One region of the Halomonas sp. TG39a genome, then DNA from elsewhere that is predicted to be linked to it. Evidence: predicted binding sites of a transcription regulator. Region 1 holds the regulator's gene; each other region holds the start of a gene.
What was found. The regulator sigma-54, encoded in region 1, starts transcription at its own class of promoters, with help from an activator protein. The targets are predictions, from matches to a motif close to TGGCACNNNNNTTGCTNT.
Positions count from the first base shown of each region.

Region 2: the regulator sigma-54 is predicted to act here: its motif matches at 1,618-1,635, upstream of glnL (nitrogen regulation protein NR(II)).
Region 3: the regulator sigma-54 is predicted to act here: its motif matches at 1,689-1,706, upstream of urtA (urea ABC transporter substrate-binding protein).

Region 1 covers NZ_JQLV01000001.1:1,426,116-1,431,242, reverse strand. The annotation lists gene lptC (LPS export ABC transporter periplasmic protein LptC) at 1-246, shown strand, start outside; gene lptA (lipopolysaccharide transport periplasmic protein LptA) at 258-752, shown strand; gene lptB (LPS export ABC transporter ATP-binding protein) at 764-1,513, shown strand; gene U738_RS06195 (RNA polymerase factor sigma-54) at 1,678-3,090, shown strand; gene hpf (ribosome hibernation-promoting factor, HPF/YfiA family) at 3,189-3,497, shown strand; gene U738_RS06185 (PTS sugar transporter subunit IIA) at 3,502-3,972, shown strand; gene rapZ (RNase adapter RapZ) at 4,064-4,996, shown strand; gene U738_RS06175 (HPr family phosphocarrier protein) at 5,042-5,127, shown strand, end outside.
Region 2 covers NZ_JQLV01000001.1:3,847,787-3,852,913, forward strand. The annotation lists gene glnA (glutamate--ammonia ligase) at 1-773, shown strand, start outside; gene U738_RS17335 (DUF4124 domain-containing protein) at 893-1,453, shown strand; gene glnL (nitrogen regulation protein NR(II)) at 1,704-2,762, shown strand; gene ntrC (nitrogen regulation protein NR(I)) at 2,759-4,186, shown strand; gene U738_RS17350 (ChaN family lipoprotein) at 4,190-5,062, opposite strand; gene U738_RS23255 (DUF6435 family protein) at 5,046-5,127, opposite strand, start outside.
Region 3 covers NZ_JQLV01000001.1:3,294,529-3,299,655, forward strand. The annotation lists gene urtB (urea ABC transporter permease subunit UrtB) at 1-106, opposite strand, end outside; gene urtA (urea ABC transporter substrate-binding protein) at 212-1,573, opposite strand; gene U738_RS14725 (tripartite tricarboxylate transporter permease) at 2,003-3,505, opposite strand; gene U738_RS14730 (tripartite tricarboxylate transporter TctB family protein) at 3,560-4,042, opposite strand; gene U738_RS14735 (tripartite tricarboxylate transporter substrate binding protein) at 4,150-5,127, opposite strand, start outside.

The sequences.
Region 1 (5,127 bases):
GCTACCCAAGCCCTGCTGCTGTCAGGTTCAGCTCGCCTGGTCGCGCCGGATGAAGGCTGGCAGCTAGACACCGAGCTATTGCATTATGATGGCCTAACTCAGCATGCCTGGAGTGAAACACCGGTAATGCTGCAGCAACCGCCCCAGCAAATGAGTGCCTCACGCATGGATGTGTGGCTTAACAATAGCCAGGTTCGGCTAACTGATAATGTGCGCGGCACGCACCCCCCGGCCACGCAACGCTAATAGGAATTGTCATGAAAGCACTTATTTACACAGCCCTTTTTGCGCTCGCGATGCCGCTACTGGCACTGGCCCAAACCTCACAACAGGCTCCGGTGGAAGTCGAAGCCGACCGTTTAGATCTCGACCAACGGGCGGGCACCGCCGTTTATACCGGGAATGTGGATATTCGTCAGGGCGAGATGCAGCTGCGCGGCGAGCGGGTAGAGATCGAACGCAACGCGGCTGGCGAACTCTCGACGGCAACAGCCACCGGCGAGCGCGCCTACCTGCGCCATCAAGCCGAAGGGCAAGATGGCCCGACGGAAGGTTGGGCGCGACGGATTATTTACCACGTCGCCGAGCGCCGCGTAGAGCTAATCGACCAAGCCGAACTGATCCAACAAGAAGATACCTTTAGCGGTGGGCGCCTTGAGTATTTTATTGACCGCGAAGTGATTCAAGCGCGCTCTGACGTTGACGGCAGTGAGCCCCAGCGCATTCGTATGACTATTCAGCCTGAACAATAGGGAGCCAAGCTGTGGCAACTGCTGACACTGCGCCGATCAAAACCCTGTATGCCCACCACCTGGCGAAAAGCTACAAGCGCCGCCGAGTGGTCAAAGACATCAATTTAGAGATCTCCCAAGGCAGCATTGTTGGCCTACTGGGCCCCAACGGCGCAGGTAAAACCACCTCGTTCTACATGATTGTCGGGCTGGTGAAATCCGATGCTGGCAAGGTCGGAATCGATGCGGTGGATTTAACCCGTGCGCCGATGCACGAGCGCGCAGCGGCGGGTATTGGCTACCTCCCCCAAGAGGCGTCTATTTTTCGCAAACTATCGGTTGCCGATAACATTATGGCGATACTCGAGACGCGCAAAGAACTTGACCGCACAGGACGCGAACAGCGCCTGGAAGCGCTACTCGAAGACTTTCATATCACCCACATCCGCGACAACCTTGGCATGAGCCTTTCGGGCGGTGAGCGCAGGCGTGTAGAAATTGCCCGCTCGCTGGCCACTGACCCTGCCTTTATTTTACTGGATGAGCCCTTTGCTGGCGTCGACCCTATTTCGGTAGGCGAGATCAAAACCATCATTCGTGCGCTGAAGCAACGTCATATTGGCGTACTGATCACCGATCACAACGTGCGTGAAACCCTCGATATTTGCGATATCGCCTATATCGTTGGTGATGGGCAAATCATTGCCAGCGGTTCACCCAGTGCCATTCTCGATAATCAGAAGGTCAGAGACGTATATCTGGGTGCTGATTTTCGCCTTTAAACTGATCAGCTATGCCTACAATCACCGCCTGCCCATAAACCTATTTTTTGGTTCTGTAAATAGCGCTCTGCAACAACTTTACTACCAATGGCATGCTTATTGCACTTGCACCAGACACTCACTCGCACTAGGGTGGAGCATTCTGATTAACGAGTGGTTCTCAGATGGTCATGAAAGCTTCTCTCCAACTGCGTATCGGCACACAGCTGACCATGACGCCCCAGTTGCAACAGGCGATTGCGCTGTTGCAACTCTCGACGCTGGACCTTCGTCAAGAAATTCAGCAGGCCCTAGATGCCAATCCCATGCTGGAGCAGGAAGATGAATTTGGTGAGCAGGCTGTCAGCGAGCCTAAGGAAGAAGAGTGGTCAGAGGGCATCCCCACTGAACTCTCAGTAGATAGCGACTGGTCAGATACCTATCAAGATATGGGTAGCCAGGGCGGCAGCAGCGAAGGCCCTGATTTTGAGCGTCAGGCAGCCGGGCAGAGCCTGCATGGGCACCTACTATGGCAGCTTGCCATGACCGACTTTAGCGCCCGCGAACAGCTTGTCGCAGAGAGCTTAATCGACGCGCTCGACGCCAACGGCTACTTAACCCAGCCGCTTAACGATATTCGTGAGGGCCTGCGTGCCCAGGGCATTGACGGGCTTAGCCAACGCGAGGTAGAAACCATTCTGCTCAAACTCCAGCAGTTTGAGCCAACCGGTATCTTTGCCCGCGACCTGCGTGAATGCCTGATGCTGCAGCTCGCCGCCCTGCCCGATGATACGCCGCTACTGGTTCCCGCCCGCCGCCTAGTGCGGCAGTTCCTCGAAGCGCTTGGTAAGGATGACATGCGCCTGCTAAAGCGCCGCCTGGGGCTCGATGACCAACAGCTGGCCGATGTTATCCTACTTATTCGCAGCCTCGACCCCCGCCCAGGCAGCGCCTACGGCGACACCGATGACAGCTATGTAACCCCCGACCTGGTCGTCCGCCACGACCACGAAGGCTGGCATTTAGAACTCAACCCAGAGGCCCTGCCACGGCTGCGCATTCAGCCCGACTACGCCAGTTTGATTAAGCGTGCGGACAAAAGCGATGACAACCAGTTTCTCAAAGAGCACCTACAGGAAGCGCGCTGGCTGATTAAGAGCCTCTCGAGCCGTAACGATACGCTGCTACGCGTGGGGCGCGAAATCATCACCCGCCAGATTGGCTTTTTAGAGCACGGCGAAGAAGCCATGAAACCGCTGATACTGGCCGATATTGCCGAAGCTGTGGAGATGCACGAATCGACGATTTCACGGGTCACGACGCAAAAATATATCCATACCCCCCGGGGCGTGTTCGAGCTCAAGTACTTTTTCTCAAGTCAGGTGAGCGGTCAAGATGGCGACAGTCACTCCAGCACCGCCATCCGCGCGCGACTCAAGAAATTGATTCAAGAGGAGCCACCCGGCAAGCCGCTCTCAGACAGCCGCCTAGTCACGCTATTAGGCGAAGGAGGGATTCAAGTAGCGCGGCGTACGGTGGCTAAATATCGCGAGGCCATGGGCATTCCTTCCTCCAGTGAGCGACGTCGTTTACGCTAGGTTCTGTCGACGTTGCAGCGAATCTCTCGACAAGGGCTTTGCAACGCGGCAAAAAGGGTTACAATCGAAGTACAGTCCGATGGATAAGGAGCACGTCAATGCAAGTAAATATCACTGGTCATCACGTAGAACTGACTGACGCCTTGCGTGACTATGTCAACGAAAAGCTTGAGCGTGTAGAGCGCCATTACGACAATATAACCACGGTGCAAGTCACCTTATCAGTGGAGAAAGAGCGCCAGCAGGCCGCTTGTACGCTGCACGCCGCAGGTGCTGACTTACATGCGGAAGCCCTCGACAGTGATATGTACGCCGCTATCGACGCCCTAGCGGATAAAATCGACCGTCAACTCGTTAAACACAAGGAAAAAGCACAAGCTCGCGCCCAAGGCGCAGGTGTGCGTTAATTCAATGACGTTGGAAACCATACTCCCCCCGGAGCGCGTTCTTTTTGACGTACCCGGGGGCAGCAAAAAAAGGGTGCTGGAGTTTTACAGCACCTTTATCGCGCAAAATATCCCCAGCCTGGACAGCCAAGAAGTGTTTAGCCGTCTAATCGGCCGCGAGCGCTTAGGCAGTACCGGTATCGGTAACGGCGTGGCTATTCCCCATGCGCGCAGCCCCCACTGCACCGCCCCTATCGCTGGTTTTTTAAAACTCTCAGAAGCGATTGATTTTGACGCTATCGACGGAGACCCGGTAGATCTGGTGTTTGTCCTGCTGGTACCTGAAGAAGCAGATGACACACACCTCTCTCTGCTCGGCCAAGTAGCGACCATCATGAATGATGCGGATACACGCCAGCAGCTGCGTAAAGCAGCCAGTCAGCGCGAGCTACTTGAGCTGATTACCGCCAAAATTCGTGAGCAATCCGCGGCCTAACGGTCTTCAAACCTGTTTTAAGGTTCGTTACGGCAGGTAATGTTTCGCTCACCACCCTCAACGCAGCTTGACCAAAGCAAAGAGAGACTCTATGCAACTGGTGATCATTAGCGGCCGCTCCGGGTCAGGCAAATCTATCGCTCTACAGGCGCTGGAGGACCTTGGCTATTATGCGATTGATAACCTCCCCGCTATGCTGCTGGGCTCGTTGGTGGACGAATTACGCGACCAGGGTGACCGCGCTCACTTGGCGGTCAGTATCGATGCCCGTAATTTGCCGGGAGCGCTGGAGCGCCTACCGTCTTTGTTAGAAGAGTTGCGCCAGCGTAAAATCGATTTTCAAGTTATTTACTTGACCACCGATGCCCGTATCCTGCTTGAGCGTTACTCCGCTACCCGGCGACGCCATCCGCTGACTCGGGATAGCGAGATGACCCTGGAAGAGGCGATCAATAAAGAAGAGGAGACGCTGGAGGATATTCGCGATCTAGCCGATCTATTGATCGATACATCTCGCTTATCGGTACACGATTTGCGCCGTCGCATTACCGACCAGGTAGCGCACCAGCGCCGCGATAAGCTAACGCTGACCCTTGAGTCGTTTGGTTATAAACGCGGCGTGCCGTTAGACGCTGATTTGGTCTTCGACGTGCGCTGTCTGCCGAACCCTTACTGGGACCCAACGCTACGCCAGTTCACCGGCCGCGACGCTGAGATTGTGGCTTTTTTGAGCGGCTATCCCATTGTTGACGCCATGAGCGACGACATTCTGGCTTGGCTAGAGCGTTGGCTACCCGCTTACCAGAATAGCCAACGCAGCTACATGACTATCGCGATTGGCTGCACCGGTGGCCAACACCGCTCGGTCTATATGGTCGAGAAGCTGGCAGAAAGGCTGGCCACCAGCATGGGCGACGTTCAATTACGCCACCGTGAGCTGGGGCTGCACTACACCTTAAGCGATCAGTCGGCGGCCCCTCTCCTCAGCGCTACTCCAAACAACGAGCGAGAAGAGACTTCTTAAGAGCGCCTATCCATTAATGACACCACTCGGCGAAAAGGAACCAGGGTGCCAGAAAGAATACTTACACTCACCAATCAACGCGGGCTACACGCGCGCGCAGCGACAAAACTGGTCAAATGCGGCCAACAGTT
Region 2 (5,127 bases), 2.4 Mb from region 1:
AAGTTTCCAACGCAGGTCAGAACGAAATTGGCGTGAAATTCAACACGCTGGTGAAGAAAGCTGACGAAGTGCAGGAAATGAAATACGTGATCCACAACGTGGCCCACGCGTATGGCAAAACCGCCACCTTTATGCCGAAGCCGCTGGTAGGTGACAACGGTTCAGGTATGCACGTGCACCAGTCGTTCTGGAAAGGCGGTGAGAACCAGTTCGCCGGTGACGAGTATGCTGGTCTGTCTGAAATGGCGCTGTTCTACATTGGCGGTATCATCAAGCACGCTCGTGCTCTGAACGCCTTTACTAACGCGTCTACCAACTCGTACAAGCGTCTGGTACCTGGTTTTGAAGCCCCGGTAATGCTGGCTTACAGCGCCCGCAACCGTTCTGCTTCAATCCGCATTCCTTACACCGCTAGCCCGAAAGGTAAGCGTGTAGAAGCACGTTTCCCTGACCCGACCGCTAACCCCTACCTGGCGTTCTCTGCCATGTTGATGGCGGGTATCGACGGCATCAAAAACAAGATCCATCCTGGCGATGCCATGGACAAAAACCTGTACGACCTGCCGCCAGAAGAAGGCAAGTCAGTACCGACCGTGGCGCATAGCCTGGATCAAGCACTGGAAGCACTCGACGCTGACCGTGCGTTCTTGACCGAAGGTGGCGTGTTCACCGACGAGATGATCGATGCCTACATCGAACTCAAAATGGAAGAAGTTGAGCGTATTCGCATGACTACGCACCCGATTGAGTTTGATATGTACTACAGCTGCTAATCAGCGTTTTTAACCCCTGGCTGTTTATCAGCCAGGCGGCGGAAACGGTGATTATTAATAGAACCTCGCTTCGGCGGGGTTTTTTATTATTGGGGCTTATAAGCAGTGCAAGGGGTGCGATGAGTAGGATCAATACAGTCGCGATGCGCGGCGTGCTGGTGACTCTTTTGGGCGCGACGCTTGCTGGCGCAGCCGTTTTGGCATTCGGGCAGACGGTATATCGAGTTACCGATGAGGACGGCAACGTGACCTTTACCGATGACCCTGGTCGCGGTGGTGAGGCCTTAGAGTTGTCGCCGTTGCCAAGCCTGCCGCCTGCATTAAGCGCGGCGCTCGTCAATTCTGGCACGAATGCGGCCCCATCAGCGCCACAGCGGCCGCGGGACAAGCCGGGGCAGCCCTTTATGCCTTATGACCATTTCTCGATTGCCCTGCCCCAGCAAGGCGCACGGGTGGAAGGTGGCATGACGGCGGTGGAGGTGGCCCTTGCGCCTCCGCTGCGCGACGATCACCAGGTGCGGCTGCTAGTGAATGGCGACATCAGCCAGTCCGCGCTGCACAGCGATGTCTTCTGGCTAACGGGGCTTCCACCGGGGCGCCACGAGCTTCAGGCAGAGCTACTGGATAGTCGTCAGCGTTTGCAGCACCGTTCGGCAGCCGTGACGATTACGGTTCCTTAAAAGCGTTTATACGTAAAGCTCGCGACTAAGCATTCCCTTCCGACGCGTGCGTGCACTAAAGTGGTGCGTGGGTAGGTGCATTTGCCGTCGTGGGTGCGCTAAAACGATTCGCCCGCGCTCCTTACGATGCCCGCAAGCCGTGCAAATGGGCATAAGTGCGTAATTGGCGCGCTTTTTGCAGTTCCCTCATTGATCATCCACCTGTAGGTCTGTATCGGCGATGGAAGACGCGATTTTTCAGGACACCACCATGCATCAGCGTTTGCTTGAACATCTCACCACGGCGGTATTGCTGCTAGATGGCGAGCTGCGTGTGCGCTGGATGAACCCTGCCGCTGAAGCGTTGTTAGCGGTCAGTCTTAGCCGTGTTCACGGGATCAGCCTGGACACGCTGCTCGGCGGGGATGAAAGCATTGACGATGTATTGGCCAAGGCCCGGGATGCCTTTCACCCTTATACCCAGCGTGAAGCGCGCATTACCCCGCTGAACAGTGAACCGCTCACGGTTGACTACACGGTCACGCCGTTATCCGACGATGAGCTGCTGTTGGAAGTGGAGCCGCGGGATAGGTTGATGCAGATTTCCCGGGAAGAGGCGCTCACTACCCGTCAGGAGACGATCAAGGTGCTTGCCCGCGGGCTTGCCCATGAAGTCAAAAATCCCCTGGGCGGCATCCGCGGTGCGGCGCAGCTATTAGAGCGGGATCTAGACGACCCGGCGCTGCGCGAATATACCCATATCATTGTGGAAGAGGTGGATAGGCTGCGCGATTTGGTCGACTCCATGCTCGGCCCTAACCGTATTCTTAAGCACGAGCCGGTCAATATTCACAAAGTGCTAGAACGGGTACGGGCGCTGCTGATTGCCGAGCACCCTTGCGTGACGATCAGCCGTGATTACGACCCCAGCCTGCCCGACCTTTCCGGCGATGAGTCACAAATGATTCAGGCGGTGCTCAATGTGGCCCGCAACGCGGTACAGGCCATGAGCGATGCGCAAACGTCTGAACCTACGCTAATACTACGCACCCGCGCCCGTCGCCAATTTACCCTCGGTGCGGAGCGTCACCGGCTGGTCAGTGAAGTCGCGGTGATCGATAACGGGCCCGGCATTCCCGTTGCGCTGCAGGAAACGCTGTTTTACCCCATGGTGTCGGGGCGCGCGGAAGGCAGCGGTCTTGGGCTCTCTATCGCCCAGTCGATTTTGCACCAGCATCAAGGATTGATCGAATGCGACTCACGTCCTGGACACACCGAATTTCGTTTATTGATTCCCATGGTTATTAATTTCACCGGAGAAGCGTCATGACTGAGGCTGCACGTAATGATGTTGCGCGGGTGGTCATTGTCGATGATGACCGCGCTATCCGCTGGGTGCTAGAGCGCGCATTAGCGCAACCCGACCTGGACGTTGAGTGTATTGAACGCGCCGACGTTGCCCTGACGCGTTTGCTGGAAAGCCCCCCAGACGTGCTGGTCACCGATATCCGTATGCCGGGTATCGATGGGCTTGATCTGATGGCGCGCGTGCGCGAGGCGCATCCCGACCTGCCGGTGATCGTGATGACTGCGCACTCCGACCTGGACAGCGCCGTGGCCTCTTACCAGGGTGGGGCCTTTGAGTACCTACCCAAGCCGTTTGACGTTGACGAGGCCCTGGCACTGGTGCGCCGCGCCGTGGCCCACGCCCGTGAACGCCAGCGTCCGGTCACCGTGCCGGAAGGCTTGAACGCCGAAATTATCGGCGAAGCGCCGGCAATGCAGGAGGTGTTTCGCGCGATTGGTCGCCTTTCCCACTCTCACATCACGGTGTTGATTAACGGCGAGTCGGGTACCGGTAAAGAGCGCGTTGCCCAGGCGCTTCACCAGCATAGCCCGCGGGCGGGTAAGCCCTTTATCGCGCTCAATATGGCGGCCATTCCCCGCGATTTGATTGAGTCTGAGCTGTTTGGTCACGAGAAAGGCGCCTTTACGGGGGCGGCCCAGCAGCGCCAGGGGCGCTTTGAGCAGGCCAATGGCGGCACGCTGTTTTTAGATGAAATTGGCGATATGCCGTCTGAAACCCAAACGCGCTTACTGCGTGTATTGGCCGATGGCGAGTTCTATCGCGTTGGTGGGCATACGCCGGTCAAAGTGGACGTACGTATCATCGCCGCTACCCACCAAAATCTAGAAGTGCTGGTGGATGACGGTCGCTTTCGGGAGGATCTGTTCCACCGCCTGAACGTGATCCGCATCCATCTGCCCAAGCTTGCCGAGCGGCGGGAAGATATTCCCCGCTTAACGCGGCACTTTTTAGCCGAAGCGGCGAAAGAGCTGACCACCGATATCAAGGTGCTGACCAGCGAAGCCGAGGCTCATCTGACACGCTTGCCGTGGCCCGGCAACGTACGCCAGTTAGAGAATATCTGCCGCTGGCTGACCGTGATGGCATCGGGGCGTGAAATTCTGGTTGAAGACCTACCGCCTGAGCTGCGTTCACCCAGCGCTTCCGAAAGTAGTGCCCACGGTGATTGGCGCACGGCGTTTCGCGACTGGGCGGATCATGCCCTGGCCGAAGGCCATACCCACCTGCTGGAAGAAGCGGTGCCTGATTTTGAGCGGATCCTGATTGAGACGGCGCTAAAACATACCGGCGGGCGCAAAGGCGAGGCCGCCGAGCTGCTGGGCTGGGGGCGCAATACGCTCACGCGTAAACTGAAAACATTGTTACCGGCACTGGCTGACGAGTAATCGCTAGTCATCAGCGAGTATATACACCGCATCAGCTAGCGTAGGGTCGGGCAGAGTGCAGTCGCTCATTTGCCAGGGCAGCAGGCTAACGGTGTCGTTAACGCCCAAGGCGTTTAGCTGGTAGGCCACTCCCTCGTTATACGTGACGTGGCCAAGACCCATTAAGCCCACTGCCAGGGCGCCGCCCTCCGTGGCCTCGGCTAGGCGCTGGGCCATGGCGGTATCCCAGGTGAGCTGTGCCTGAATAAAATGCTCAAGTGCATCGGGAGCATCGCCCACGGCGTGCTGATTGAACACCTCGGTGAGCAGTAAGCGATAGGCGGCACTGGCGGGCTTGGGGGGCGAAATTGTATGACGCTCTTCAGCGGGTACGCTGCTCCAGCCATCATTGACCAGCCGCTGGCGTAGGTCGGGGGTGATATTAAGCGCGATTAGCGGTATTTGTGCCATCCGGGCAAACTCTAAAATCGGCATATAAAGCGCTGAATCAAATCCCCAAGTCTCGTCCCACTGAGTTTGTTCAAGCAGTGTGGCCACATCTAACTCATCAGCCACCCAGGCATCCAGGGCAGGCTGAGCGCTGCGCGGCAGCATTTCCAGGCCAATCACTATATCGTCACGTAACGCATGCAGACCCGCTAGGGTATGCAGCTGCCAGCGGTGGTGAGCTATTTCATCGTGCTGTTCACCCAGCAATACCACTTGTTGCTGGGCTGCAGTCGGCAGCAGCTCACTACTGGTGAATGGCTGTCCTTCCTGCCACCACTGCCCTGGGCTTGGGCAAACCGCCAGAGCTACGTTGGGCAGCAGGCTAGCCAGCGCTAAAGCCGCGAGTAGTTCAAAGCGTTGTCTATTGCGGTTATGGTGTCGATTCAATACGTCTGATCTCGGCAAGTAGCGCTTCTGCTTCTTCGGTAAGCGTGGCATTGGCGCGCATATCG
Region 3 (5,127 bases), 1.9 Mb from region 1:
CGGCGTCATCGTCGGCAGTATTCGTGGAGCTCGTTTGTGCTTGGGCGGTCACTGTGATGCTTAACAACAGTAGGCACAGCAGCCCTAAGGAAAGGAAACGCCTCATGGGGTTCTTCCTTTGGTTATCTAAAGAGGGGGAGTTAGCGTGCTCCCTCGCCACTTGGGCTTCAGCCTAGGGACGAGGGATCAGTATTACTCACTACAGGAGCTTTTACTCAGCGAGCGCCGCTTCGGCTTCTTCTGCTGCGGTGCTGCCACCGCACGAGCCGTTCACGACGTTGAAGTTGCCGCACTCCATCGGCTTGCGCCAATCGGCAATCAGGTCACGGGAGCCAGGCAGGTAGTCAGACCAGGCGTCGCCGGCCACGGTAGACGGCGTCTGCCAAACGATATCGAACTGACCGTTGTCCTGAATCTCACCGATCAGCACCGGCTTGGTGATGTGGTGGTTGGGCATCATCGCCGCATAACCGCCGGAGAGGTTAGGTACGGTCACACCGATAATGGCGTCTTTCACCGTATCGACGTCTGTCGTGCCCGCCTTGCGAACCGCTTCGGCCCACATGTTGAAACCAATGTAGTGCGCTTCCATTGGGTCGTTGGTCACCGCCATATCGTCGCCGGTGTACTCAATCCAGGCATCGATAAAGTCGTAGTTGTCATCGTTATCGACGCTCATGAAGTAGTTCCATGCCGCCAAGTGGCCTACCAGCGGCCCGGTATCAATACCGGTAAGCTCCTGCTCGCCCACGGAGAAGGCGATGACCGGAATATCGGCAGCGTCGATACCCTGGTTGGAGAGCTCGGTATAGAACGGCACGTTAGCGTCGCCGTTAACCGTCGAGATTACGGCGGTCGGTTTACCCTCTTCACCGAAGCGGCGAATTTCCGCCACGATGTTTTGCCAATCGGAGTGACCGAACGGCGTGTAGTTAACCATGATGTCCTCTTCCGCGATGCCGTGTTCGTCCTTGAGGAAGGCTTCAAGGATACGGTTGGTGGTACGCGGGTAGACATAGTCGGTACCCACCAGCGCAAAGCGCTCGATACCGACTTCGTTGATAAGGTATTCAACCGCAGGGATCGCCTGCTGGTTAGGCGCTGCGCCGGTGTAGAAGACGTTTTCAGAAGACTCTTCGCCTTCATACTGCACCGGGTAGAACAGCAGGCCGTTGAGTTCTTCTACGACGGGCAGAACGGATTTACGCGAAACCGACGTCCAGTTGCCGAAAATAACGTCCACTTCTTCCTGGTCTAGTAGCTCCCGGGCGCGTTCAGCAAACAGCGGCCAGTTAGACGCCGGGTCGACCACCACGGCCTCTAACTGACGGCCCAGCAAACCACCGGCTTCGTTCTGCTGCTCGATAAGCATTTCGACGGTGTCTTTGAGGACGGTCTCACTAATCGCCATGGTGCCGGAGAGAGAGTGCAGGATACCGACTTTGATCGGGTCATCGTCCTGGGCGGCGGCCTGGGTGCTAGCACTCATGATGGCAGCGGTGAGTAAAGCGGTCGCGAAACGGCCACGTGATAGGAATGGGCGGGAGTGTGTCGAGCGTTTGAGTGTGTTCATTGTTAATCTCCTTGCACCCCTTATGGCTGGGGTTTGTTATGACCGAGGCTTGATGATTGGCTTCGCACTTGGGGTTGTTGTGTTAGCTCCCCAATACGTCCACTAGCCATTAACACCTGCAAGGGATGCGCCAGATTGACACAAAGTTGTCTTATAGCTCTTTAATCAGCCACTTAATAATCATCAGAAAATCTCAACATTCACCGAATGCACCAAAATAAAGCGCAAGAACGCGGCTAAGGCACCCTCACAATGCACCAACAAGATACAGTGCACCAACTAAGTACTTGAGCTTTTTGAATACAGATCAGTAACGTAACACTTACTTATTAGTTACAACCTCACTCTTTGTTGTCAGTTAAAAAGCAGTTAAAAAAGGAGCCTTGGCATCACCAAGGCTCCTCGCTATTCACCCTTCAAATCGAGGCGTTAAACAGCCACGTCGGGTGGGACTTTCTTACGACGTTTTTTCAGCAACGGCAGACCAAGCGACAGCAGAGCGACGACCAGCAAACCAAGGGAGATGGGCTTGTCGATAAAGGTCATCCAGTCACCACCGGAAATCTGCAGTGCGCGGCGCATGGACTCTTCCATGATGTTGCCCAGAATCAGCGCTAGAATCAGCGGCGCCGCGGGGAAGCCAAACAGGCGCATGCCCAGGCCCACCAAGCCGAAGCCAAGCAGTAGCAGCAGATCAAATACGCTGAAGCTCATGCCGTAAACACCGATCATGCAGAAGATCAGAATCAGCGATAGCAGCAATGGGCGAGGCATATCGAGAATTTTAGCGATATAGGGAATCAGCGGCAGGTTAAGTGCCAGCAGGAAGATATTGCCGATATACATACTGGCAACCACGCCCCAAAACACGTCCGGGCGCTCAGTTAGCATCATCGGGCCGGGGTTAACCCCCATGACAAGCAACGCGCCTAGCAGGACAGCGGTAGTGCCTGAACCCGGCACACCCAACGTCAGCAGCGGTACAAAGGAGCCCGTACAGGCAGCGTTGTTGGCTGCTTCCGGCGCCGCCACGCCTTTGATATTGCCCTGCCCAAAGGTGTGACCATCTTTGGCAATGCGCTTTTCCATGCTGTAACCCAGGAACGAACCGATGGTCGCGCCCGCGCCTGGCAGTACCCCGGTGAAGAAACCCAATATCGAACTACGACCAATAGGGCCAGCGATTTCTTTCACTTCGCTACGTGACAATTTCAGCGAGCCAATCTCATTGCGCGGCATTTCTTTGCCACCGCCGCCACGCAGCAGCATGTAAAAGACTTCGGCAAGGGCGAAAATACCCAGGGCTACGACCAGGAAGTCGATGCCATCCAGCAACTGCACTGAACCGAAAGTAAAGCGCTCAGTACCGGTCTGCATGTCGATACCGATAATAGAAATAATCACCCCCACCACGGCGGCAATTAGCCCTTTAACCAGGGACTTATCCGACAGCGAAACGACAGCGGTTAAGCCCAGCACCATTAAGGCGAAATACTCAGAAGGGCCAAAGCTCACGGCTACTTTCGACAGCAGCGGGGCAATCAGCATCAAGAAAATAACGGAAATGGTACCACCGATAAAGGAAGCGTAGGCGGCAATCGCCAGCGCTTTACCCGCCTGACCTTTTTTAGCCATCGGGTAGCCGTCAAAGGAGGTCGCCACGGTACCCGCCACGCCAGGGGCGTTAAGCAGGATCGACGACGTGGAGCCACCAAAGATGGCGCCGTAGTAAACCCCGGCCATCAGGATCAAGCCCGATGAAGGCTCCATGGCAAAGGTGATAGGAATCATCAAGGCAAGTGCACTGATAGGGCCCAGACCCGGCAGCATGCCGATAATGGTGCCAGCAAATACGCCGGCAAATACGTAGGCAATATTGATTGGCTCAAGCGCGATGCCAAAGCCGTACATCAAATTATTGAAGGCATCCATGGGAATTACTCTCTCAAGAACTGCTAGCGGAAAGACCTGCTAACAAGGCTTTGTTTAGAAGGGCAGCACGCCAGTGGGCAGGTAAACATCCATCACCTTCGTCATGGTCAGGTAGAGCGCCAGCACTACCCCCAGCGACGTAGCGAGGTTGACCCCATGGCGGCGATAACCGTAGTAGGCCGTCAGACCAACGCAGAGCAGCGTTGAAGCGAGTACAAACCCTAGCGGTACCAGCAAAAACGCATAGGCGGCAATCGCTAGCGAGGTCACGATGACCCGCGCCCATGGCGTAAACAGCCTTGGGCCTTGGGTGGCCTCATGATCTATCTCATCGGCACCGGCTATCGGAGTAGGTTTCTCGAAAAACAGAAACACCGACAGGATCAGTAGCGCGAAGCCTAATACTTTAGGAAAAAGGTCAGAGTCGACCGGACGCGGCAGGGGGAAAGTAGGGATTTGCCACGCCATCGCGATATAGCCAGTAGCGAATACCGCAAATACCAGTGCTAACCACTGATTGGTATTTAAACGAGTCATAGGAGTCTCTCCGAAGGAGCCAACACGCCTCCAGCGGTTAACAACACGTGGTTAACGACCGGAGACTCCCAGCCGCGCTTGGGCGGCTGGGTGATACAGGAGTGGGATTACTGGCGCAGTAGGCCAAGCTCGCTCAGCACATCGCTGAACTGCTCTTGCTGCTGATCCAGAAAGGCGCCAAATTCTTCGCTGTTTTGATAGGCGTCGATCCAGCCCAGCTGGTCGCTTGCTTCGCGCCATGCGTCAGTTTCCAACATTTCGGCGAACAGATCTTCGTAGTAGGTGACTGCTTCTTCAGGCATACCGGGAGCGCCCATCACGCCGCGCCAGATATCGAAGGTGTAGTCGAAGCCCTGCTCTTGATACGTCGGCACTTCGCTCAAACCGCCACCCAAACGCTCTTCAGAAGAGACGCCTAGCGCACGCAGCTGGCTGCCTTCGCCTAATTGGCCAACCGCTTCACCGGCACCGCCGACAACGGCTTCGATGTGGCCGCCCATCAGGTTAGTCATGGCGTCGCCGCCACCCGAGAACGGGATGTAGTTGACTGCTGAGGCTTCCATACCCGCCGCCGAGGCAAGGCCTGCAATGGCGATATGATCCATGGAGCCTGGGGCACTGCCGCCACCCACGCTCAGGCTGGGGTCTTCTTTCAGCGCGGTGAGCAGATCTTCAAGATCTTGATACTCGGAGTCCGCCGCGACCAGAATGATTGAGTAGTCGGTGTTAATCCGCGCGACCGGGGTAAAGTCGGTGTGGTCATAGCGCGAGGCGCCTGCCAGCGGCACCAGAATCATCGGCGGGCTGGTGGCAAATAGCTTGTGCGGGTTGCCTTCATCGCGCGCCACTTGCGCCCAGGCCACGGCACCACCGCCACCGGGAACGTTGATCGCAGCAAAGCTCTCATCGGCCATTTCTTCTTGCTGAATCACCCGTGACATGGTGCGCACGAGGGTGTCCCAACCACCGCCGGGGTTAGCCGGTGCGACGAATTCGATGGAGCGGCTCGGCGTCCACTCTTGCGCCTGTGCGGCGGTCGTCATGGCGGCAAAAGCGGCGAGGGGTAGCGCAACTACAGATAAACG